Regions from separate parts of the Kitasatospora viridis genome, predicted to be linked through region 3. Evidence: riboswitches for the same ligand, from Rfam matches in the RefSeq annotation. Region 3 holds a riboswitch; each other region holds the start of a gene.

Region 1 (5,452 bases), on a different contig from region 3:
AGCTCTTCACCCGCGAGCTCGACCGGATCGCGCTCGGCATCCTGGCGCAGCTCGACGCCAACCGCGGCCGGCTGCGCGCCGCCACCGAGGCGGGCGTCGGCTTCATCCTGCGCGAGGCGGACGTGAACCCGCTGCTCAGAGCGGTGCTGACGGCCGATCGGGACGAGGAGAACGGGCTGCTCGCCTACCTGACCACCGCTCCGGCGCCGCCTTCGACACCGTCTCCGAGCTGCTCACCGGCTACACCGAGGAGGTCTGGCCGGACGTCGACCCGCTCTCCCGCTCGCTCGCCGTGGAGGCCGTGGTGCGCCTCACCGCGAGCCACCTGCTCCAGTCCTCGGCGGACCCCGAGCAGTCCGGGCGCGCCGAGGCGGTGCGGCGGATCGCGGAGATCGTCATGCGGGTCTCGGGGGTGGTCGACCCCCGAGCCGGAACCGACCGATGCGGAACCGACCGGGCCGGAACCGCCTGCCCCGGCCGGAATCTGACGGCACCGAATTCCCGCTACCCGCCCGTTTCGTTTATCCGGTTCCGCTGATCCCTTTCCGGCTGCCATTTCCGCTACGCCCCGTATCGCTTTTCCGCTCGGCGAATTCCGCTTCAGGCGGAGGGCGCCGGCACCGGGGACAGCGTCGGGCCGGTCGGCAGGGGGCCGAACGCGCCCAGCGGCCAGACCCGCAGGCCGATCCGGCCGCTGACGGTGGCCAGGTCGCCCCAGCCGTAGCTGCGCGCGTCGTCGGAGCCGTCGGGGTTGTCGCCCAGGAAGAACAGCTTGCCCGGCGGCACCGCCTGCGCGTGCGCGGGTCGCGTCCCGGCGGCCGTCCGGCTGGCAGCAGTTGCTGCTCCGGTGCGCCTGCCCCGGCCAGGTCGACTGGTCCACCCGGTACCACTGGCCGCTGCCGCCGGGCTGGACCAGCACGGTGAACGGGTCCTGCGGGGTCGAGTCGATCTCCACCCGGTCGCCGGGCAGGCCGATCACCCGCTTCACGATGGTGGTGTCCCGCCCGGGGGCGCGCAGCAGCACCACGTCGAACCGGCGCGCCGTGCCGCCCGTGCCCGGGACGGTCAGCAGGCGCTGCCCGTTGGCCAGCGTCGGCTGCATGCTGTGCCCGTCGACCCGCACCGCGAGCGCCGCGACCGCCACCGCCAGGGCCGCGCAGAGCCCCACCGACACGCCCAGCGCGACGAACAGCACCCGCCGGACCCGCCGGCCACCTTCGCCCCGTGCCATCGCACCCCTCCGGACTCGTGCGCCAAGACCGCCAAGACCGCCGAGCGTGCGGGCTGCGCCGCGCGGCCGTCAAGTACCGCGCACGGCCGGGGAACTGACCGGCGGCCGGCCCTGGCGTGTCACGGCCTCCGGCTCGCCGGGCACATGTCAGACTGGCGCGTCGGCCGGGCCGCAGGTCATGGGGGATATGGGGGGCGGCGTTCGCACCGGGTGGCCGCACACGTGGCAGTCCTGCCAAGAGTTAAGATCCAGTCGCGCGTGAAGCACACGAACGAGTGCCGCGGCGGTCGGCGGAAGCGGGGGAAGCATGGAGGTCCGGTTCGGCGTGTCCACAACCCTGCCGGGTCGTCAGCACGTGAAACCAGCCGCCCCGGAGCTCACGCGCTCAAGGAGGGGATCACGCTGAAGAACGACTACGCCCAGCCCGGTGCCACGATCGACACGGCACCCGGCGGGCTCGACGGACCCGCCGCACCACCTCTCGAAGCGCCGTCACTCGAAGCACTGCCGGCCGCCGCGGCGCGGCGGCCGTGGTGGCGCCGCGCCCGGTGGGAACTGCTGCTGCTGGTGTACGCGGCCTACGACGGCAGCCGCCTGCTCGCCAGCAGCAGCCTGCCGCAGGCCCAGCAGCACGGCCGTGACCTGCTCGCCGGCGAGCGGGCCCTGGGCCTGAGCCCCGAGCACTGGCTCAACCGCCTCTTCGCGCAGCACCCCTGCCTGGGCGTGCCCGCCGACTTCGCCTACGCCACGCTGCACTACGCGGTCACGGCGGGCGTGCTGTTCTGGCTGTGGCGCTACCGCCGCGAGCACTACGTGCGCGCCCGCACCTGGCTGGTGCTGACGACGACCCTCGGGCTGGTCGGGTTCATCGCGTTCCCGACCGCGCCGCCACGACTGCTCGACAACTCGTCAGGGTTCGTCGACGTGCTGGCCCTGCACTCCTCGCTCGGCTGGTGGAGCGGCGGGGGCGGCGTGCCGAAGGGGCTCGCCGCGATGACCAACGACTACGCGGCGATGCCGAGCCTGCACGTCGGCTGGGCCCTGTGGTGCGGGCTGCTGGTCTTCCGGCACAGCCGCAACCGCGTGCTCCGCGTGCTCGGGCTGCTCTACCCCGCGACCATCGCCGTCGTGGTGATGGGCACGGCCAACCACTACCTGCTGGACTGCGTGGCCGGCGTCGGGGTGACACTGCTCGGCCTCCTGGGCACCCGTCAGCTGTCCCGGCTGGGCAGGTGGTTCGGCGCCCGGCGCGCCCCCGGCCGAGCCTGACCCGACCACCGACCCGGGTGCTCGAACACCGGGGAAAAGGTCAAGACTTCGTAAAGGTGTTTAGTGACCCGCCGGATCGGGTCTAGGCTTGGCGAGGTTTGAAAGGCACCTCGTTCGGTGAGGCGTCTTCACGGACACAGGCCACTGACCCGACGACGTCGAGAGACGCCCAGGTTCAGGACAGGTCTTCCCGACTTAAGGGTTGACCCCAAGTGGCTTCCCGCGCCCCGCTATGGGCCCCCGGCCGGCGGTCGGGGCAGGGATCACGCCGTGGAGTGCCAAAGCTCTGACGAGTTGGGGTGAACCGGCACCACTGCGGCCGCGCATCGCGGCTGCGCCGGTGAACTCCTTGCCGAGTCGATGACGCGCGCCACGGGGCGCGTGCGACCGGGAGGAGGCGAGAGACATGGATTGCAGTAGTCCGGGCCACAGTAGCCCCTGCCCCCGCCTGTCCTCGTTCTCCGTCGGCATGCGATAACCACCCTCCCTGCACGCTCTTCTGACGGAGCGTCAGACCCGCGCGGTGCCGCCGCCGCGGGTCCCGGTGGTGCGCGCCCGGCGGCCGCCCTCCCGACAAGGAGGTGCCCCCGTGCACACCCTGACCACCCTCGACTTCCTCACCCGCCTCGCCACCGGCGTCGGCTGCGGCGCCCTGATCGGCGTCGAGCGCCAGTGGCGCGCCCGGATGGCCGGCCTGCGCACCAACGCCCTCGTCGCCGCCGGCGCCACCCTGTTCGTGCTCTACAGCGAGGCCGTCGGCGACGCCACCAGCCCCACCCGGGTCGCCTCCTACGTGGTCTCCGGCATCGGCTTCCTCGGCGGCGGCGTCATCCTGCGCGACGGAGCCGGGGTGCGCGGCCTCAACACCGCGGCCACCCTGTGGTGCTCCGCCGCCGTCGGCGTGCTGGCCGCCTCCGGGCACCTCGACCTGGCCCTGCTCGGCACGCTCACCGTGCTCGCCGTGCACCTCGTGCTGCGCCCGGCCGGCCGGCTGCTCGACCGGGCGCCCGCGAGCGGGACCGACCCGGACGCCACCGTCCGCGCCACCGTCCACCTGCGGTGCGACCGCCGCTCCGAGAGCCACGTCCGCGCCCTGCTGCTGCAGGCGCTCGCCGGCTCCGGCCTGGCCCCGACCGGCCTGCGGGCCCGCCGGGAGCGCGAGGACACCGCCAGCCTGCGGGCCACGGTCGCCATCACCGGCGACGTCGCCGCGGCGCTGGAGCAGGTGGTCTCCCGGCTCTCGCTCGAACCGGGCATCCAGGACCTGCACTGGCACCTGGAGGAGGAGCCCGACCGCACCGAGCAGGAGGCGCTCGCCTGACCGGGCGCGCTCCGACCCCCGAAATCCCTACCCCGGAAAGAGACATCCATGATCACCGCGCTCGACCACGTCCAACTCGCCGCGCCGCCCGGCACCGAGCCGCTGCTGCGGGCGTTCTACGGCGACGTGCTGCAGATGGCCGAGATCGCCAAGCCCGCCCCGCTCGCCGACACCGGCGGCTGCTGGTTCGCCGCCGACGGCGGACGGGTGCGCATCTACCTCGGCATCGAGGAGGGGTTCCGCCCCACCCACAAGGCCCACCCCGGACTCGCCGTCAGCGAGATCGACGAGTTCGCCACCCGCCTCGGCGAGCTCGGCGCCCTGGTGGTGTGGGACGAGACCCTGCCGCCCAGCCGCCGGTTCTACACCCAGGACCCGGTCGGCAACCTCCTGGAGTTCGTCGAGAGCGCGCCGCAGTCTTAGGACCGGTCAGGCTCCCGGTAGCAGGAAGGCCAGGAAGCGGGTGCGCACGGCGCAGAAGACGACAGCGATGATCGTCAGGTCGACGCTGGTGTTGAACCAGAAGCCGCGCGGCCCGAAGACGAAGGGCACCAGGAAGATGAAGAAGCTCTGCGCCACGTAGACGTAGAGCGAGTTGCGGCCGAAGGGCAGCAGCACCTTGCCGACCGTGCGCGCGATCGGGGCCTCGAAACGGCGGATGAGCACGTAGGTCCCGGCCGCGCTGACCGGTGCGATCACCGGGCGCAGCAGGCCCAGCCGGTTGTTCTGGAACAGCTCGTTGTACAGCGGCGAGCTGGTCCACTCCGGGTGGTAGAGCAGCACGGTGCCGGCGGCGTAGATCAGCACGGCGGCCAGCACCAGGGCCCAGCGCAGCGTCAGCCGCCGGCGCGGTGCCAGGCGTCCGACCCAGCCGCGCAGGTCGTCCCAGTGGTAGCCGGCCACGGTGCCCAGGAAGAAGTAGACGCCCCACTGCAGGAACGGGCTGGCGGCGCCGGTGGCGAACTGCGAGGGCAGCACGTAGCCGGCGTACGCGAGCAGCACCACCAGCGCGGCGAGCCGGCGGGAGAGCAGCCAGACGGCCAGCGGCACCAGCAGGAACATCGGCACGTAGAAGGTGAGGAAGTCGGCCCAGCCGTAGGTGTAGCGCAGCATCGCGGCCCGCCAGAGCAGGGCCGCCGGGGAGGAGCCGGTGTCCAGGCCGACCTTGACCGCGGTGACGCCGCGTGCCGCGGCCAGCCGTCCGATGCAGGTGAACAGCAGGGTCAGCGTCACGGCGACCAGGTACAGCCGGCCGGCCCGCTGCCAGGAGTTGCGCGCCATCCGCGCCGCCCCGTGCCGCTCCAGGTCGCGCCGGCGCAGCATGCCGACCAGCAGTCCGGCGATCAGGAAGAAGTTCTCCGCCTCGGAGACCAGCAGCGAACCCCGTCCGTCCACGTCCCCGAGCAGCGAGGGCAGGTAGTCGAGGTGCACCGCCGCGAGGATCGCCACGTAGTAGCCGCGCATCAGGTCGAGGGTGACGACCCGCTCGCGTCTGGGCCCGCCCGTCCCGACCCGCGCGTTCGCCGGGACGAACCGGGCGACTCGGCCTGACCTTGGCACATGGAGGAGCGACGTCATACCGACAGTCGGCCAGACCAGTCTTTGACGGGTCTGAGAGCTGCCCTCCCGGA
Region 2 (5,452 bases), 2.4 Mb from region 3:
AGAGCGACGAATGGGCCGAACAGCGACGCTACATCGGCTCCGAAATCCTCGGCCGCTGCCACCTCCACCCGATCGAGGGAGAAAGCACCGAAGAAGCCAGCACGACCGCACTCACCGCATAGCCTGAAACTGGATCACCGAGTGGCCAGCGTTACACCACTCCAGCGGACGTGACCGCCCATCTCGCCCGGCCGGACGACCTGGTGCTCGTCCAGCAGGAACACCGGTACCCGGGCGGCGTCGATCAGTTCCTCGATCTGCGGTTTCCCGGTGCGCTGGGCGGCCCGGGTGTAGCGGTTCGCCGATGTCTCCCGGATCCGGTGTGCCTCGTCACAGATCAGTACGTCCAGACCGTTGCGCTCGGCGGTCATGAAGCTGTTGAAGTACTTGAAAAGCTCCTGCACCTGCCGCTTCCGTGCCCCGGCGACCCGACGCATGGTGGTCGTGAACGAGCTGGATCCGGTCGCGTGGAGAGCCGTGACGCCACGTCGGTACAGATCACCGAGGAGGGACAGCGCGATGACGCTCTTCCCGGTACCCGGGCCGCCAGTGATGACGACGACCTCCTTGTGGTCGGACTGCTGCGCCTGACGGACCGCGCGCAGCACCAGCTCGTAGGCGACCCGCTGCTCGTCCAGCAGGACGAACTGCTCGCGCTCGCGCACCTCTTCGGCGGCGACCGCCATCAGCTGCTTGGACGGTGCCACCTTGCCCGCGAGCAACTGGTCCGCCGCCTCGGCACCAGGGACCGGCTTCAGCTTCGAGCGGAGGTACTGGATGAACTCCCCCCGGCGGGCGGCGGTGAAGAGCCGACCGCGCTCGTCCTGCTCCACCTCGTAGAGGCCTTGGACGCCGAACTCCGTCGCGTTGTGGAGGAAGGCCACTCCGGAGAGTCGCTCGGGATGGGCGGCGAGTGCGCCGTTGAAGGAGATGAGGTAGTCGCAGTAGCCGCGGACCTGTTCGATGGGATTCAGTACCGGCTGGGTGTACGCGTCGACCCGGCAGAGCAGGGGCTCGCCGTCCTCGGGGACTGCGTTGCTCCACTGCTTGAGCTCGACCACCACGTACGACGGTTCGCCCGTGCTCGGGTGGACGCCGGCGAGTATCACATCGGCTCGCTTGCTGTTGAGCGGAAGCGAGTACTCAAGGAGCACCTCCACCATGCCCAGCCCGGCGTCCAGGAGAGCGTTGGTCAGGGCCGGAATGCTCCGCTCCCAGGAACGCACCTCGGACGGGCTGGGCTTGTGGCCGTGCTTGTGGACGAACTGATCGATGAGGCGAATGAACAGTGATCCGGCCAGGTTCTCGGCGGCGACCGCGGACGCGGAGTCGCGGAACAGCAAGGAATGCTCCCAGGCAGCACGAAGTGACTCGTGCGGGTGGGGGCATGTCCCTGGTGGGAAGCCCGGCGGGCCGCGCTGATGACAGTCCCAAACCTACAACGGGAGCCCGAGCTCGTACCCGAACGCCTTGCGAGAGAGCCACCATCCACCGAAAGCAGTTGGTGTCGCGAACGGTTGGCGCAGGCGAGAGCGGGAGGGCGCAACTGGTGATGCGTCAGATCGCTTCCCCCGCAGTGGCCCAGTACGCCTCCCGGAGCCGGTCCAGCACCGGGTGGGCGGCCGGGAAGGCGTGTCCGTCGATGGCCGTGATCGGCCGTACGCCGATCGCTGTGTTGGTGGCGAACGCCGCGTCGAAGCGTTCGGTCAGCCGGTCCAGGGGGACGGGCACGGTCTCGTGGTCGGGGTGCAGTTCGCAGAGCAGCCGCATGGTCACGCCGTCCAGTACGTCGGCGCAGGGCTTGACGAGTTGCTCGCCGCGGACAAAGCCGATGTTCCAGGTGGCGCCCTCGCAGACCAGGCCGTCGGGGGTGGCGAAGAGGGCGTCGTCCCAGCCCTCGCGCTGGGCGGCGCGGCGCAGTCGCAGCGCGCCGTAGAGGCCGACGTGCTTGATCCGGGAGTCCTCGCGGCGGTACGGCGTCGAGCGCACCCGCAGGGGCGGCGGCTCGGTGCCGCCGGCGGGCCGGGTGCTGATCAGCAGGTGCGGGTCGGTGGCGGCGGCCGGGTGGCCCAGGTCGAAGCCGGGGTCGAAGACGGTGATCCGCACGATGGTCGGCGCGGGCGCCTGCGCGAGCGCCGTGCGCAGCTGACGGCGCACCAGTTCGAGGTCCAGCTCGGCGTCGAAGAGTTCGGCGCAGTCGCGGCGCAGCCGTTCGAGGTGGTGGACGAGTCCGCGGACGGTGCGACCGTCCTCGGTGTGCATGGTGGTGAAGTGGCCGTACGGGGTGAGGGCGAGCACGGCCAGCTGGTCGGCAGCCACCGGGCGGCCGTCGAGGAGGATCATGGCGGCCAGCATTCCACCGGCGGGCCCGAGCAGGAAGCTCATCGGCCGCCGTCCGGGCTCCCCCACCCGCGATGCGTTCCGTGTCACAGGTCAAGGTTTGGTAAATACGTCAAGGAGGGGTGACGGGGGACGCTACGCTTGACGAGGTTTACGGCGCGTTCGCCGCGAACCGGAGAATCGAAGGCACCTCGTTCGGTGAGGCGTCTTCACGGACACAGGCCACTGATCCCAACCGTCGAGAGACGCTCCGGATCAGGACAGATCTTCCCGACCTAAGGGTTGATCCCAAGTGGCTTCCGGCCGTTGCGCTGGATCACGCCGTGGAGTGCCAAAGCTCTGACGAGTTGGGGTGTACCTGCCTGCCCGTGGCGGGTTGGTCCGCTCCTTGCCGTGCTGTCATGCGCCATCGCGCGCACCGGCCGGGAGGAGGCGAGAGACATGGATTGCAGTAGTCCGGGCCACAGTTGCCCCTACCCCCGCCTGTCCTCGTACTCCTACGGCACGCGGTAACCACCTTCTCTGCGCCTTCGTCCGACACGACGTCAGTTCGTGCTGCCCGGACGGCCCTCGCAGGGCGGATTGCTGCTGCGTGCCCCCGAACTCCCCCTGACGCAGAGGGGGCTGAGGGAGGTTCACCATGACCGACACCATCACCACCACGAACCCGACGCCGCACGCCGCCGTCCTGGACGACGCGCACATCGGTGACATCAAGGGTGCTCTGGGCACCATTCGTTTGGACGACGACGCTCCGCGCAAGGGGTTGTCGGCGAAGTTGAAGACGTTGCTGGCCATTGTGGGGCCGGGCCTGATCGTGATGGTCGGGGACAACGATGCGGGTGCGTTCTCGACGTACGGTCAGGCGGGGCAGAACTACGGCACGAGCCTGCTGTGGACGCTGCTGCTGCTGGTTCCGGTGCTGTACGTGAACCAGGAGATGGTGCTGCGCCTGGGTGCGGTGACCGGGGTGGGGCACGCCCGGCTGATCCTGGAGCGGTTCGGGAGGTTCTGGGGCGCGTTCAGTGTGATCGACCTGTTCCTGTTGAACGCGTTGACGCTGGTGACGGAGTTCATCGGGGTGACGCTGGCGGCGGGGTACCTGGGGCTGCCGAAGGTGGCGTCGGTGGTGCTGGCGGCGGCGATCATCATCGCGTCGGCGTTCACGGGTTCGTTCCGGCGGTTCGAGCGGATCGCGGTGGCGCTGTGCGCGGGGTCGCTGCTGCTGGTCCCGATCTACTTCATGGTGCACCCGAGGACCTCGCAGATGGGCCACGACTTCGTGGTGCCGAACATGCCGGGCGGTACGGGGCAGTTGGCGACGGTGATGCTGCTGATCATCTCGATCGTGGGTACGACGGTGGCGCCGTGGCAGCTGTTCTTCCAGCAGAGCTACGTGATCGACAAGCGGATCACGCCGCGGTTCATGAAGTACGAGAAGGTCGATCTGTGGATCGGCATCGTGATCGTGGTCGTGGGTGCGGCGGCGATGATGGGGTTCACGGCGGCGGCGTTCGCGGGCACGGACGGGTTCGGGCAGTTCTCGGACGCGGCCGGGGTGGCCAGGGGGTTGGAGGCGCACGCGGGCAAGCTGGTGGGTGTGCTGTTCGCGATCGCGCTGCTGGACGCCTCGATCATCGGTGCGTTCGCGGTGTCGCTGTCGACGGCTTATGCGATCGGTGACGTGTTCGGGATCAAGCACTCGCTGCACCGGGGGATCGGTGGGGCGAAGGGGTTCTACGCGGTGTACGCGGGTCTGGTGTGCGCGGCGGCGGGGATCGTGCTGGTGGCCTCGGACCACACGCTGGGTCTGTTGACGCAGGGGGTGCAGGTGTTGGCGGGGGTGTTGCTGCCGTCGGCGTCGGTGTTCCTGCTGTTGCTGTGCAACGACCGTCAGGTGCTGGGGCCGTGGACGAACGGGCCGAAGACGAACGCGTTCACGTCCGCGGTGGTGGGTGTGCTGGTGACGCTGTCGATCATCTTGACCGCGTCGGTGCTGTTCCCGGACATCTCCTCGGGCGCGATCCTGGACATCATGGCCGGCTGCGGTGTGGTGGGTGTGCTGGCGGCGGGCTTCGCCTTCACCCGCAAGCGCACCGCGACCAAGGAGGACCCGATCGACCGTACCGGCCGGGACACTTGGCGGATGCCGCCGCTGGAGACGCTGACGATGCCGGTGATGTCGACGGGTCGCAAGATCGGCATGGGGGCCCTGCGCGGGTACCTGTTCATCGCGATGATCCTGGTCGTCATCAAGCTGGTGCAGTCCGCCCTCGCCCACTGAGGCCCGCCACGGCCGACGGGTCACGACGGCGCCCACCCCTGTCAACGGGGTGGGCGCCGTCGCTCGTTGGTGGGAGGGTGCGCTGACTGCCTGTCGCACGGGCTGTCCAAGATCCGAATATTCATCCGGCGCGGGCGGCGCAGCGGCTAGCGTGGTGGGATCCCGGACACCGCACGCGGCGCAGCGCGCCGGCAAGGAGCCTGTCATGAGTTCGAGCGCCACCGTTGCCCGTGCCCGGATACCCGGATCGAAGAGCATCACCAACCGGGCGCTGCTGCTGGCTGCCGCGGCGCAGGGCGAGACGCTGCTCGGGGCGCCGCTGGTCAGTGACGACACCCTGGCGTTCCGGGACGGGCTGCGCGAGTTGGGTGTGGTGATCACCGAGACGGCGGACGGCGACTGGCTGGTCGATGGGCTCGGCGGGGGGCCGCGCGGGCGGGCGAGCGTGTGGTGCGCCGATGCCGGGACGGCCGGCCGGTTCCTGCCGGTCTTCGCCGCGGCCGGTTCGGGTGAGTTCAACTTCGACGGCTCCGAGCAGCTGCGGGTCCGTCCGCTCGGCCCGCTGGTCGGGGCGGTGGAGGCGCTCGGCGCCCAGGTGCTGCCGGGCGAGGGCGGCGGCCTGCCGCTGCGGGTGCGCAGCACGGGGCTGCGCGGCGGCGAGCTGGTGCTGGAGTCCGGCACCAGCAGCCAGTACCTGACCGGGATCCTGCTCTCCGCCCCGCTGATGCACCGTCCGCTGACGGTCCGTGCGCCCGGCCTGGTCTCCAAGCCGTACGTCGACATGACGCTGGCGATGATGCGTCACTTCGGCGGCGAGCCTGCGGTCGG
Region 3 (5,452 bases):
GAGGTGCGCTTCGAGCTCGCCCACTACCTGACCGAGCTCGAACGCGCCCACTCCCGCTGGGGGAACGCCGGTGGTTCGTAGGACCCCAGAGCGCCATTCCGGGCAGCCTGACAGGGCACCCTTGGGACGTCGATCCTGGTCAGGAGCGGTCGCGGCGCTCACGTTGTCGGCGAGCGGGCTCGGTTAGGCTGCCCCGCATGGTCGAGGGACAGCGGGAGCACTGGGAACGGACGTACGACGAGCATCCGGAGATGTACGGGCCGGAGCCGTCCGAGCCGGCGGTGCACGCGGCCGAGGCGTTCCGTGCGGCTGGTGCCCGCGAGGTGTTGGAGTTGGGGGCCGGGCACGGGCGGGATGCGCTGTACCTGGCCCGGGCCGGGTTCTCGGTGACCGCTGCCGACTTCAGTCCCGTCGGGCTCAACCAGCTCGCCGATGCCGCGGCGCATGACGGGTTGTCGGGTCGGCTGCGCACCGTGGCGCACGATGTGCGCACGCCGCTTCCGCTGGCCGATTCCTCGGTGGACGCCGTCTTCGCGCACATGCTGCTCTGCATGGCGCTGCGCACCGCGGAGTTGCACGCGCTGACCGCCGAGGTGCGCCGGGTGCTGCGGCCGGGCGGCAGCTTCGTCTACACCGTGCGCCACACCGGCGACGCCCACTACGGCGCGGGCACCGGCCACGGGGACGACATCTGGGAGCACGGCGGCTTCGCCGTGCACTTCTTCCCGCGCGAACTGGTGGACGCCCTGGCCGAGGGCTGGGACCTGCGGGAGGTCCAGCCGTTCGAGGAGGGCGCCCTGCCGCGCCGGCTGTGGCGGGTCACGATGTCGCGCGAGTCGAACCAGGGTCTGGTCTGACCGGTCCCGCCGATCCTGCGCAGGCGCAACATAGGCGCACCATAGGCGCAGGATCGGCGGGGCGCGCGCCCTAGGCCGCCGCCTGCACGAGGCGCGGGTCGTACTTGTAGCCGACCTGACGGACCGTCGCGATCGCGTCCCGGTGGCCCGGGCCGAGCTTGCGGCGGATCCGGGCGATGTGGGTGGCGATGGTGCGGGTGTCGCCGTTGTCGGGGCGGCCCCAGATCGCCTCCATCAGCTGGCCGCGGGAGTGCACCCGCAGCGGGCTGGCCACCAGGTGGGCGAGCAGTTCGAACTCCAGGAACGGCAGCTCTATCGGGCGCCCGTCCACCAGGACGGTGCGCTGGTCGACGTCGACCACCAGGCCGGGCAGCTCGGTCCGGGGAACGTCGGGGTGGTTCGCCGAGAAGACGACGTCGAGTCGGGGGTAGCGGATGGCCATGTCGAAGCTCCTTGGGTGGTGCGGGTTCAGCGGTCGGCGGTCCAGCGGCAGGCCAACCGGGTGGCCCCGTCGGCGGCGGTGACCGACTCCCAACGGGCCCGCAGCCGACGCGAACCGCCCTGCGGCCCGTCGGGGGTGACGGCGTGCAGCACCGGACTGTCGAACGGGCTCTCAGCGAGGCGCTGGACGGCCTGGGCGAACGCGGCGCGCAACGAGCGGGTGCGCGGGCGGCTCAGCTGGACGGACTGGAACGAGGCAATGACGGACATCTGGTGTCACCTCCGTGACCGGGTCTGCGGGCATGCCGAACACGCCCATGGACAGAACTGATGGGGGAAAAGGGAGTTGAGTGGGTGTCAGTGGGCGAGGGCGGACTGCACCAGCTTGATGACGACCAGGATCATCGCGATGAACAGGTACCCGCGCAGGGCGCCCATGCCGATCTTGCGACCCGTCGACATCACCGGCATCGTCAGCGTCTCCAGCGGCGGCATCCGCCAAGTGTCCCGGCCGGTACGGTCGATCGGGTCCTCCTTGGTCGCGGTGCGCTTGCGGGTGAAGGCGAAGCCCGCCGCCAGCACACCCACCACACCGCAGCCGGCCATGATGTCCAGGATCGCGCCCGAGGAGATGTCCGGGAACAGCACCGACGCGGTCAAGATGATCGACAGCGTCACCAGCACACCCACCACCGCGGACGTGAACGCGTTCGTCTTCGGCCCGTTCGTCCACGGCCCCAGCACCTGACGGTCGTTGCACAGCAGCAGCAGGAACACCGACGCCGACGGCAGCAACACCCCCGCCAACACCTGCACACCCTGCGTCAACAGACCCAGCGTGTGGTCCGAGGCCACCAGCACGATCCCCGCCGCCGCACACACCAGACCCGCGTACACCGCGTAGAACCCCTTCGCCCCACCGATCCCCCGGTGCAGCGAGTGCTTGATCCCGAACACGTCACCGATCGCATAAGCCGTCGACAGCGACACCGCGAACGCACCGATGATCGAGGCGTCCAGCAGCGCGATCGCGAACAGCACACCCACCAGCTTGCCCGCGTGCGCCTCCAACCCCCTGGCCACCCCGGCCGCGTCCGAGAACTGCCCGAACCCGTCCGTGCCCGCGAACGCCGCCGCCGCGAACCCCATCATCGCCGCCGCACCCACGACCACGATCACGATGCCGATCCACAGATCGACCTTCTCGTACTTCATGAACCGCGGCGTGATCCGCTTGTCGATCACGTAGCTCTGCTGGAAGAACAGCTGCCACGGCGCCACCGTCGTACCCACGATCGAGATGATCAGCAGCATCACCGTCGCCAACTGCCCCGTACCGCCCGGCATGTTGGGCACCACGAAGTCGTGGCCCATCTGCGAGCTCTTCGGGTGCACCATGAAGTAGATCGGGACCAGCAGCAGCGAACCCGCGCACAGCGCCACCGCGATCCGCTCGAACCGCCGGAACGAACCCGTGAACGCCGACGCGATGATGATCGCCGCCGCCAGCACCACCGACGCCACCTTCGGCAGCCCCAGGTACCCCGCCGCCAGCGTCACCCCGATGAACTCCGTCACCAGCGTCAACGCGTTCAACAGGAACAGGTCGATCACACTGAACGCGCCCCAGAACCTCCCGAACCGCTCCAGGATCAGCCGGGCGTGCCCCACCCCGGTCACCGCACCCAGGCGCAGCACCATCTCCTGGTTCACGTACAGCACCGGAACCAGCAGCAGCAGCGTCCACAGCAGGCTCGTGCCGTAGTTCTGCCCCGCCTGACCGTACGTCGAGAACGCACCCGCGTCGTTGTCCCCGACCATCACGATCAGGCCCGGCCCCACAATGGCCAGCAACGTCTTCAACTTCGCCGACAACCCCTTGCGCGGAGCGTCGTCGTCCAAACGAATGGTGCCCAGAGCACCCTTGATGTCACCGATGTGCGCGTCGTCCAGAACGGCGGCGCGGGGTGCCGGAACCCCGGCGGTGAGGTCGGTCTTGGTGGTGATGTCGGTCATGGCAGGCCTCCCTGGCCCCCCGATGACGGGGGAGGTCGGTGGCAGGCAGCAGCGATCCGCCCTGCGAGGGCCGTCCGGGCAGCACGAACTGACGTCGTGTCGGACGAAGGCGCAGAGAAGGTGGTTACCGCGTGCCGTAGGAGTACGAGGACAGGCGGGGGTAGGGGCAACTGTGGCCCGGACTACTGCAGTCCATGTCTCTCGCCTCCTCCCGGTCGCACACGCCCCGTGGCGTGTGTCATCGACACGGCAAGGAGTTCGCCAGTGCGCACGACGGCCTACTGGCTCACCCCAACTCGTCAGAGCTTTGGCACTTCACGGCGTACTCCCACCGGAGTGGGCAGCCACTTGGGATCAACCCTTAGGTCGGGAAGATCTGTCCTGACCCTGGGCGTCTCTCGACGTCGTGGGGTCAGTGGCCTGTGTCCGCGAAGACGCCTCACCGAACGAGGTGCCTGTTTTTGGATCCACTGCAAAACCACAACAAGGTTACTCCATGTTCGGGCAACCACTTCAGCCCTTTACGGAGTTTTGACGACCTGATTGCTACTCAGGCGGTCGGGTGCCCGGGCCGGCCGGGCCGAACTGCGCGGCGTGCTCGGCGATCCGGCGGACCGCGTCGACCGGCAGGTCGAGGTGCTGGGCCAGCCACTCGGGGCGGTGGCCCTGCACCGCGAGCAGGTAGGCGGTGTGGATCCGGGCGTCGTACGCCACCTCGGGCGAGGTGGTGGCGGCGAAGTCGCGGGCGTCCAGCAGGTAGAGCCGGGCCGCGCCGTCGCGCAGGGTGAGCCGCAGACAGCCGCGCGGCTGCGGGCCCCGGTCCTGCGGGTGGTGCTGCGGGTGGTGCTGCGCTGCGGCCGGCTGGTGCCGGACGTGTCGCGCGATGGTCAGGATGGACATGGCCAACCTCCGGTGTGCGCACGCGAGTTGACGGTACGTCGAGGACGCCGTCGACCAGCGTTGATCGAACGGGATGCCGGAAGGCGGTCGCCACTATAGCCACCGTTTGTGTCGTCACCGCCGCCTTGACAGCGTTCGCGAGAGCTGGGCCGTACTGTTCGCCGCGGCGCCCGTCTCCGATCCCGGCGCCGCTGTGACGGGGCGTCGACTCCGCAGGGTGGGCCCGCTCCGTCAGGCGGCCACCAGTGGGCGCACCCGCCGGGCCGGGCTCCGCTCCGGGCGCCAGATCCGCGCCGCCGCGACCGCCGCGACCGCCGCGAGGGCCCCCTGGGCGAGCACCGCCGCCGCCAGGCCCGCCGTGGCGCCGAGCCAGCCCGCGAGCGGATAGGTGAGCAGCCAGCAGCTGTGCGAGAGCGAGAACTGGGCGGCGAACGCGTCGGCCCGCCGCTCCGCGCTGACGCAGCGTCGGATCAGCCGGCCCGCCGGCGCGTTGACCGAGGCACAGGCCGCGCCGAGCGCCGCCCACACTGCAAGCAGCGTCGGCCACTGCCAACTCCCGCGCCCGCCGGCCATGGTGAGGCCGGTCAGCGGCACGAAGAGCGCCGCGATCGCGAAGCCGCCGCCGAGCAGCACGACCCGGTCCGACACCCGCTCCAGCACCCGGGGCAGCAGCAGCGCGGCCGTCATCGACCCGGCCCCGTAGGCGCCCAGCGCGAACGCCACCGCGCCCGCTCCCAGGTGCAGTTGGTGCCGCACGTACACCACGGTGTTCACGTAGACCACCGCTCCCCCGGCCGCCACCGCGAGGTTGAGCGCGAGCAGCGCCCGCAGCCGGGGTTCGCGCCAGAGCAGCCGCACCCCTGCGGTGGACCGGGCCAGCGCCCCGCCCTCGACCGGCCGCCGCACCGGCTTCGGCAGCACGGCCGAGACCACCAGCGCGGCCGAGGCGAGGAAGCCGACCACGGTGCCGAAGAAGAGCTGGTGGTACGTCAGCACGGCGAGCAGCCCGGCGGCCAGCGCGGGGCTGCACAGGTTCTCCAGGTCGTAGGCGAGGCTGGCCAGCGAGAGCGCCCGGGTGTACTCCCGCTCCTCGGTGAGCACTTCGGGCACCAGCGACTGGAAGGCGGGGGTGAACGCGGCCGAGGCCGCCTGCAGCACGAAGATCAGCAGGTACACCTGCCAGACCCGGTCGACGAACGGCAGCGCCAGCGCCACCCCGGCCCGGATCAGGTCGGCGC
Region 4 (5,452 bases), on a different contig from region 3:
GAACGGGTCGCGCCGCGGAGGCGGTCCGATGGGCCGTCAGCTTCGTTCGCCTCGGCCCGGGTCCGGCTAGTTCACGTAGAGGTCGGCCTCGCCGAGGATGCCGGAGCCGGTGAAGCCGGGTTGACGGGGTCCAGGTGCAGTAGAAGGCGGTCCACTGGTGGTTGGTGACGCCGAGGCTGCCCATGCTCTGGCACTGGTCCTGGTAGTAGTACTCGGCGTGCCAGGTGTAACCGGGCGCGGGGGCCGGGGCGGCCTCGGCGGTGCCGGCGGCCACCAGGCCGGCGCCGAGCGCGAGGGCGAGCGCTGCTGCGGTACGGAGACGTCGCGTCATGGTGCGGGGCCTTTCGGTTGTGGGGGAGGGGAGTTGGGGTGCGGACTCCGCCGTGGCGGGGTCGGAAGAAGGCTAGTGAACTGGTCTGGACCAGTCAATGGGTTCCATTCATCTCAGCTCACCGGGCGGCGATCTCTCAAGATTCCGGGAGGGCAGCTCTCAGACCCGTCAAAGACTGGTCTGGCCGACTGTCGGTATGACGTCGCTCCTCCATGTGCCAAGGTCAGGCCGAGTCGCCCGGTTCGTCCCGGCGAACGCGCGGGTCGGGACGGGCGGGCCCAGACGCGAGCGGGTCGTCACCCTCGACCTGATGCGCGGCTACTACGTGGCGATCCTCGCGGCGGTGCACCTCGACTACCTGCCCTCGCTGCTCGGGGACGTGGACGGACGGGGTTCGCTGCTGGTCTCCGAGGCGGAGAACTTCTTCCTGATCGCCGGACTGCTGGTCGGCATGCTGCGCCGGCGCGACCTGGAGCGGCACGGGGCGGCGCGGATGGCGCGCAACTCCTGGCAGCGGGCCGGCCGGCTGTACCTGGTCGCCGTGACGCTGACCCTGCTGTTCACCTGCATCGGACGGCTGGCCGCGGCACGCGGCGTCACCGCGGTCAAGGTCGGCCTGGACACCGGCTCCTCCCCGGCGGCCCTGCTCTGGCGGGCCGCGATGCTGCGCTACACCTACGGCTGGGCCGACTTCCTCACCTTCTACGTGCCGATGTTCCTGCTGGTGCCGCTGGCCGTCTGGCTGCTCTCCCGCCGGCTCGCCGCGCTGGTGGTGCTGCTCGCGTACGCCGGCTACGTGCTGCCCTCGCAGTTCGCCACCGGCGCCGCCAGCCCGTTCCTGCAGTGGGGCGTCTACTTCTTCCTGGGCACCGTGGCCGGCTACCACTGGGACGACCTGCGCGGCTGGGTCGGACGCCTGGCACCGCGCCGGCGGCTGACGCTGCGCTGGGCCCTGGTGCTGGCCGCCGTGCTGATCTACGCCGCCGGCACCGTGCTGCTCTACCACCCGGAGTGGACCAGCTCGCCGCTGTACAACGAGCTGTTCCAGAACAACCGGCTGGGCCTGCTGCGCCCGGTGATCGCACCGGTCAGCGCGGCCGGGACCTACGTGCTCATCCGCCGTTTCGAGGCCCCGATCGCGCGCACGGTCGGCAAGGTGCTGCTGCCCTTCGGCCGCAACTCGCTCTACGTCTACGTGGCGCAGAGCTTCTTCATCTTCCTGGTGCCCTTCGTCTTCGGGCCGCGCGGCTTCTGGTTCAACACCAGCGTCGACCTGACGATCATCGCTGTCGTCTTCTGCGCCGTGCGCACCCGCTTCCTGGCCTTCCTGCTACCGGGAGCCTGACCGGTCCTAAGACTGCGGCGCGCTCTCGACGAACTCCAGGAGGTTGCCGACCGGGTCCTGGGTGTAGAACCGGCGGCTGGGCGGCAGGGTCTCGTCCCACACCACCAGGGCGCCGAGCTCGCCGAGGCGGGTGGCGAACTCGTCGATCTCGCTGACGGCGAGTCCGGGGTGGGCCTTGTGGGTGGGGCGGAACCCCTCCTCGATGCCGAGGTAGATGCGCACCCGTCCGCCGTCGGCGGCGAACCAGCAGCCGCCGGTGTCGGCGAGCGGGGCGGGCTTGGCGATCTCGGCCATCTGCAGCACGTCGCCGTAGAACGCCCGCAGCAGCGGCTCGGTGCCGGGCGGCGCGGCGAGTTGGACGTGGTCGAGCGCGGTGATCATGGATGTCTCTTTCCGGGGTAGGGATTTCGGGGGTCGGAGCGCGCCCGGTCAGGCGAGCGCCTCCTGCTCGGTGCGGTCGGGCTCCTCCTCCAGGTGCCAGTGCAGGTCCTGGATGCCCGGTTCGAGCGAGAGCCGGGAGACCACCTGCTCCAGCGCCGCGGCGACGTCGCCGGTGATGGCGACCGTGGCCCGCAGGCTGGCGGTGTCCTCGCGCTCCCGGCGGGCCCGCAGGCCGGTCGGGGCCAGGCCGGAGCCGGCGAGCGCCTGCAGCAGCAGGGCGCGGACGTGGCTCTCGGAGCGGCGGTCGCACCGCAGGTGGACGGTGGCGCGGACGGTGGCGTCCGGGTCGGTCCCGCTCGCGGGCGCCCGGTCGAGCAGCCGGCCGGCCGGGCGCAGCACGAGGTGCACGGCGAGCACGGTGAGCGTGCCGAGCAGGGCCAGGTCGAGGTGCCCGGAGGCGGCCAGCACGCCGACGGCGGCGGAGCACCACAGGGTGGCCGCGGTGTTGAGGCCGCGCACCCCGGCTCCGTCGCGCAGGATGACGCCGCCGCCGAGGAAGCCGATGCCGGAGACCACGTAGGAGGCGACCCGGGTGGGGCTGGTGGCGTCGCCGACGGCCTCGCTGTAGAGCACGAACAGGGTGGCGCCGGCGGCGACGAGGGCGTTGGTGCGCAGGCCGGCCATCCGGGCGCGCCACTGGCGCTCGACGCCGATCAGGGCGCCGCAGCCGACGCCGGTGGCGAGGCGGGTGAGGAAGTCGAGGGTGGTCAGGGTGTGCACGGGGGCACCTCCTTGTCGGGAGGGCGGCCGCCGGGCGCGCACCACCGGGACCCGCGGCGGCGGCACCGCGCGGGTCTGACGCTCCGTCAGAAGAGCGTGCAGGGAGGGTGGTTATCGCATGCCGACGGAGAACGAGGACAGGCGGGGGCAGGGGCTACTGTGGCCCGGACTACTGCAATCCATGTCTCTCGCCTCCTCCCGGTCGCACGCGCCCCGTGGCGCGCGTCATCGACTCGGCAAGGAGTTCACCGGCGCAGCCGCGATGCGCGGCCGCAGTGGTGCCGGTTCACCCCAACTCGTCAGAGCTTTGGCACTCCACGGCGTGATCCCTGCCCCGACCGCCGGCCGGGGGCCCATAGCGGGGCGCGGGAAGCCACTTGGGGTCAACCCTTAAGTCGGGAAGACCTGTCCTGAACCTGGGCGTCTCTCGACGTCGTCGGGTCAGTGGCCTGTGTCCGTGAAGACGCCTCACCGAACGAGGTGCCTTTCAAACCTCGCCAAGCCTAGACCCGATCCGGCGGGTCACTAAACACCTTTACGAAGTCTTGACCTTTTCCCCGGTGTTCGAGCACCCGGGTCGGTGGTCGGGTCAGGCTCGGCCGGGGGCGCGCCGGGCGCCGAACCACCTGCCCAGCCGGGACAGCTGACGGGTGCCCAGGAGGCCGAGCAGTGTCACCCCGACGCCGGCCACGCAGTCCAGCAGGTAGTGGTTGGCCGTGCCCATCACCACGACGGCGATGGTCGCGGGGTAGAGCAGCCCGAGCACGCGGAGCACGCGGTTGCGGCTGTGCCGGAAGACCAGCAGCCCGCACCACAGGGCCCAGCCGACGTGCAGGCTCGGCATCGCCGCGTAGTCGTTGGTCATCGCGGCGAGCCCCTTCGGCACGCCGCCCCCGCCGCTCCACCAGCCGAGCGAGGAGTGCAGGGCCAGCACGTCGACGAACCCTGACGAGTTGTCGAGCAGTCGTGGCGGCGCGGTCGGGAACGCGATGAACCCGACCAGCCCGAGGGTCGTCGTCAGCACCAGCCAGGTGCGGGCGCGCACGTAGTGCTCGCGGCGGTAGCGCCACAGCCAGAACAGCACGCCCGCCGTGACCGCGTAGTGCAGCGTGGCGTAGGCGAAGTCGGCGGGCACGCCCAGGCAGGGGTGCTGCGCGAAGAGGCGGTTGAGCCAGTGCTCGGGGCTCAGGCCCAGGGCCCGCTCGCCGGCGAGCAGGTCACGGCCGTGCTGCTGGGCCTGCGGCAGGCTGCTGCTGGCGAGCAGGCGGCTGCCGTCGTAGGCCGCGTACACCAGCAGCAGCAGTTCCCACCGGGCGCGGCGCCACCACGGCCGCCGCGCCGCGGCGGCCGGCAGTGCTTCGAGTGACGGCGCTTCGAGAGGTGGTGCGGCGGGTCCGTCGAGCCCGCCGGGTGCCGTGTCGATCGTGGCACCGGGCTGGGCGTAGTCGTTCTTCAGCGTGATCCCCTCCTTGAGCGCGTGAGCTCCGGGGCGGCTGGTTTCACGTGCTGACGACCCGGCAGGGTTGTGGACACGCCGAACCGGACCTCCATGCTTCCCCCGCTTCCGCCGACCGCCGCGGCACTCGTTCGTGTGCTTCACGCGCGACTGGATCTTAACTCTTGGCAGGACTGCCACGTGTGCGGCCACCCGGTGCGAACGCCGCCCCCCATATCCCCCATGACCTGCGGCCCGGCCGACGCGCCAGTCTGACATGTGCCCGGCGAGCCGGAGGCCGTGACACGCCAGGGCCGGCCGCCGGTCAGTTCCCCGGCCGTGCGCGGTACTTGACGGCCGCGCGGCGCAGCCCGCACGCTCGGCGGTCTTGGCGGTCTTGGCGCACGAGTCCGGAGGGGTGCGATGGCACGGGGCGAAGGTGGCCGGCGGGTCCGGCGGGTGCTGTTCGTCGCGCTGGGCGTGTCGGTGGGGCTCTGCGCGGCCCTGGCGGTGGCGGTCGCGGCGCTCGCGGTGCGGGTCGACGGGCACAGCATGCAGCCGACGCTGGCCAACGGGCAGCGCCTGCTGACCGTCCCGGGCACGGGCGGCACGGCGCGCCGGTTCGACGTGGTGCTGCTGCGCGCCCCCGGGCGGGACACCACCATCGTGAAGCGGGTGATCGGCCTGCCCGGCGACCGGGTGGAGATCGACTCGACCCCGCAGGACCCGTTCACCGTGCTGGTCCAGCCCGGCGGCAGCGGCCAGTGGTACCGGGTGGACCAGTCGACCTGGCCGGGGCAGGCGCACCGGAGCAGCAACTGCTGCCAGCCGGACGGCCGCCGGGACGCGACCGCGCACGCGCAGGCGGTGCCGCCGGGCAAGCTGTTCTTCCTGGGCGACAACCCCGACGGCTCCGACGACGCGCGCAGCTACGGCTGGGGCGACCTGGCCACCGTCAGCGGCCGGATCGGCCTGCGGGTCTGGCCGCTGGGCGCGTTCGGCCCCCTGCCGACCGGCCCGACGCTGTCCCCGGTGCCGGCGCCCTCCGCCTGAAGCGGGAATTCGCCGAGCGGAAAAGCGATACGGGGCGTAGCGGAAATGGCAGCCGGAAAGGGATCAGCGGAACCGGATAAACGAAACGGCGGGTAGCGGAATTCGGTGCCGTCAGATTCCGGCCGGG

The links. A riboswitch is a leader RNA that binds a small molecule or an ion and turns the genes downstream of it on or off. The one in region 3 is predicted to bind magnesium.
Region 1: it holds a riboswitch for magnesium, as region 3 does, so the genes downstream of both, FHX73_RS30680 (MgtC/SapB family protein) here and FHX73_RS25985 (NRAMP family divalent metal transporter) in region 3, are expected to answer to the same signal.
Region 2: it holds a riboswitch for magnesium, as region 3 does, so the genes downstream of both, FHX73_RS15010 (NRAMP family divalent metal transporter) here and FHX73_RS25985 (NRAMP family divalent metal transporter) in region 3, are expected to answer to the same signal.
Region 4: it holds a riboswitch for magnesium, as region 3 does, so the genes downstream of both, FHX73_RS44345 (MgtC/SapB family protein) here and FHX73_RS25985 (NRAMP family divalent metal transporter) in region 3, are expected to answer to the same signal.

What each region holds. Positions count from the first base shown of each region.
Region 1 covers NZ_VIWT01000002.1:767,115-772,566, reverse strand. The annotation lists gene FHX73_RS47705 (hypothetical protein) at 1-538, shown strand, start outside; gene FHX73_RS47355 (S26 family signal peptidase) at 601-786, opposite strand; partial or broken gene FHX73_RS47350 (S26 family signal peptidase) at 1,004-1,231, opposite strand; gene FHX73_RS45060 (phosphatase PAP2 family protein) at 1,799-2,500, shown strand; M-box (ykoK) riboswitch at 2,603-2,806, shown strand; gene FHX73_RS30680 (MgtC/SapB family protein) at 3,090-3,821, shown strand; gene FHX73_RS30675 (VOC family protein) at 3,870-4,244, shown strand; gene opgC (OpgC domain-containing protein) at 4,251-5,399, opposite strand.
Region 2 covers NZ_VIWT01000001.1:3,367,694-3,373,145, forward strand. The annotation lists gene FHX73_RS14995 (IS256 family transposase) at 1-122, shown strand, start outside; partial or broken gene FHX73_RS15000 (DNA/RNA helicase domain-containing protein) at 177-1,343, opposite strand; gene FHX73_RS15005 (aminotransferase class IV family protein) at 1,558-2,343, opposite strand; M-box (ykoK) riboswitch at 2,524-2,699, shown strand; gene FHX73_RS15010 (NRAMP family divalent metal transporter) at 2,981-4,624, shown strand; gene aroA (3-phosphoshikimate 1-carboxyvinyltransferase) at 4,830-5,452, shown strand, end outside.
Region 3 covers NZ_VIWT01000001.1:5,784,802-5,790,253, reverse strand. The annotation lists gene FHX73_RS26005 (hypothetical protein) at 1-81, shown strand, start outside; gene FHX73_RS26000 (class I SAM-dependent methyltransferase) at 198-857, shown strand; gene FHX73_RS25995 (winged helix-turn-helix domain-containing protein) at 928-1,299, opposite strand; gene FHX73_RS25990 (hypothetical protein) at 1,326-1,568, opposite strand; gene FHX73_RS25985 (NRAMP family divalent metal transporter) at 1,656-3,314, opposite strand; M-box (ykoK) riboswitch at 3,598-3,772, opposite strand; gene FHX73_RS25980 (hypothetical protein) at 3,861-4,214, opposite strand; gene FHX73_RS25975 (MFS transporter) at 4,446-5,452, opposite strand, start outside.
Region 4 covers NZ_VIWT01000009.1:300,098-305,549, forward strand. The annotation lists gene opgC (OpgC domain-containing protein) at 528-1,676, shown strand; gene FHX73_RS44340 (VOC family protein) at 1,683-2,057, opposite strand; gene FHX73_RS44345 (MgtC/SapB family protein) at 2,106-2,837, opposite strand; M-box (ykoK) riboswitch at 3,121-3,324, opposite strand; gene FHX73_RS45455 (phosphatase PAP2 family protein) at 3,427-4,128, opposite strand; gene lepB (signal peptidase I) at 4,696-5,325, shown strand; gene FHX73_RS44360 (TetR/AcrR family transcriptional regulator) at 5,437-5,452, opposite strand, start outside.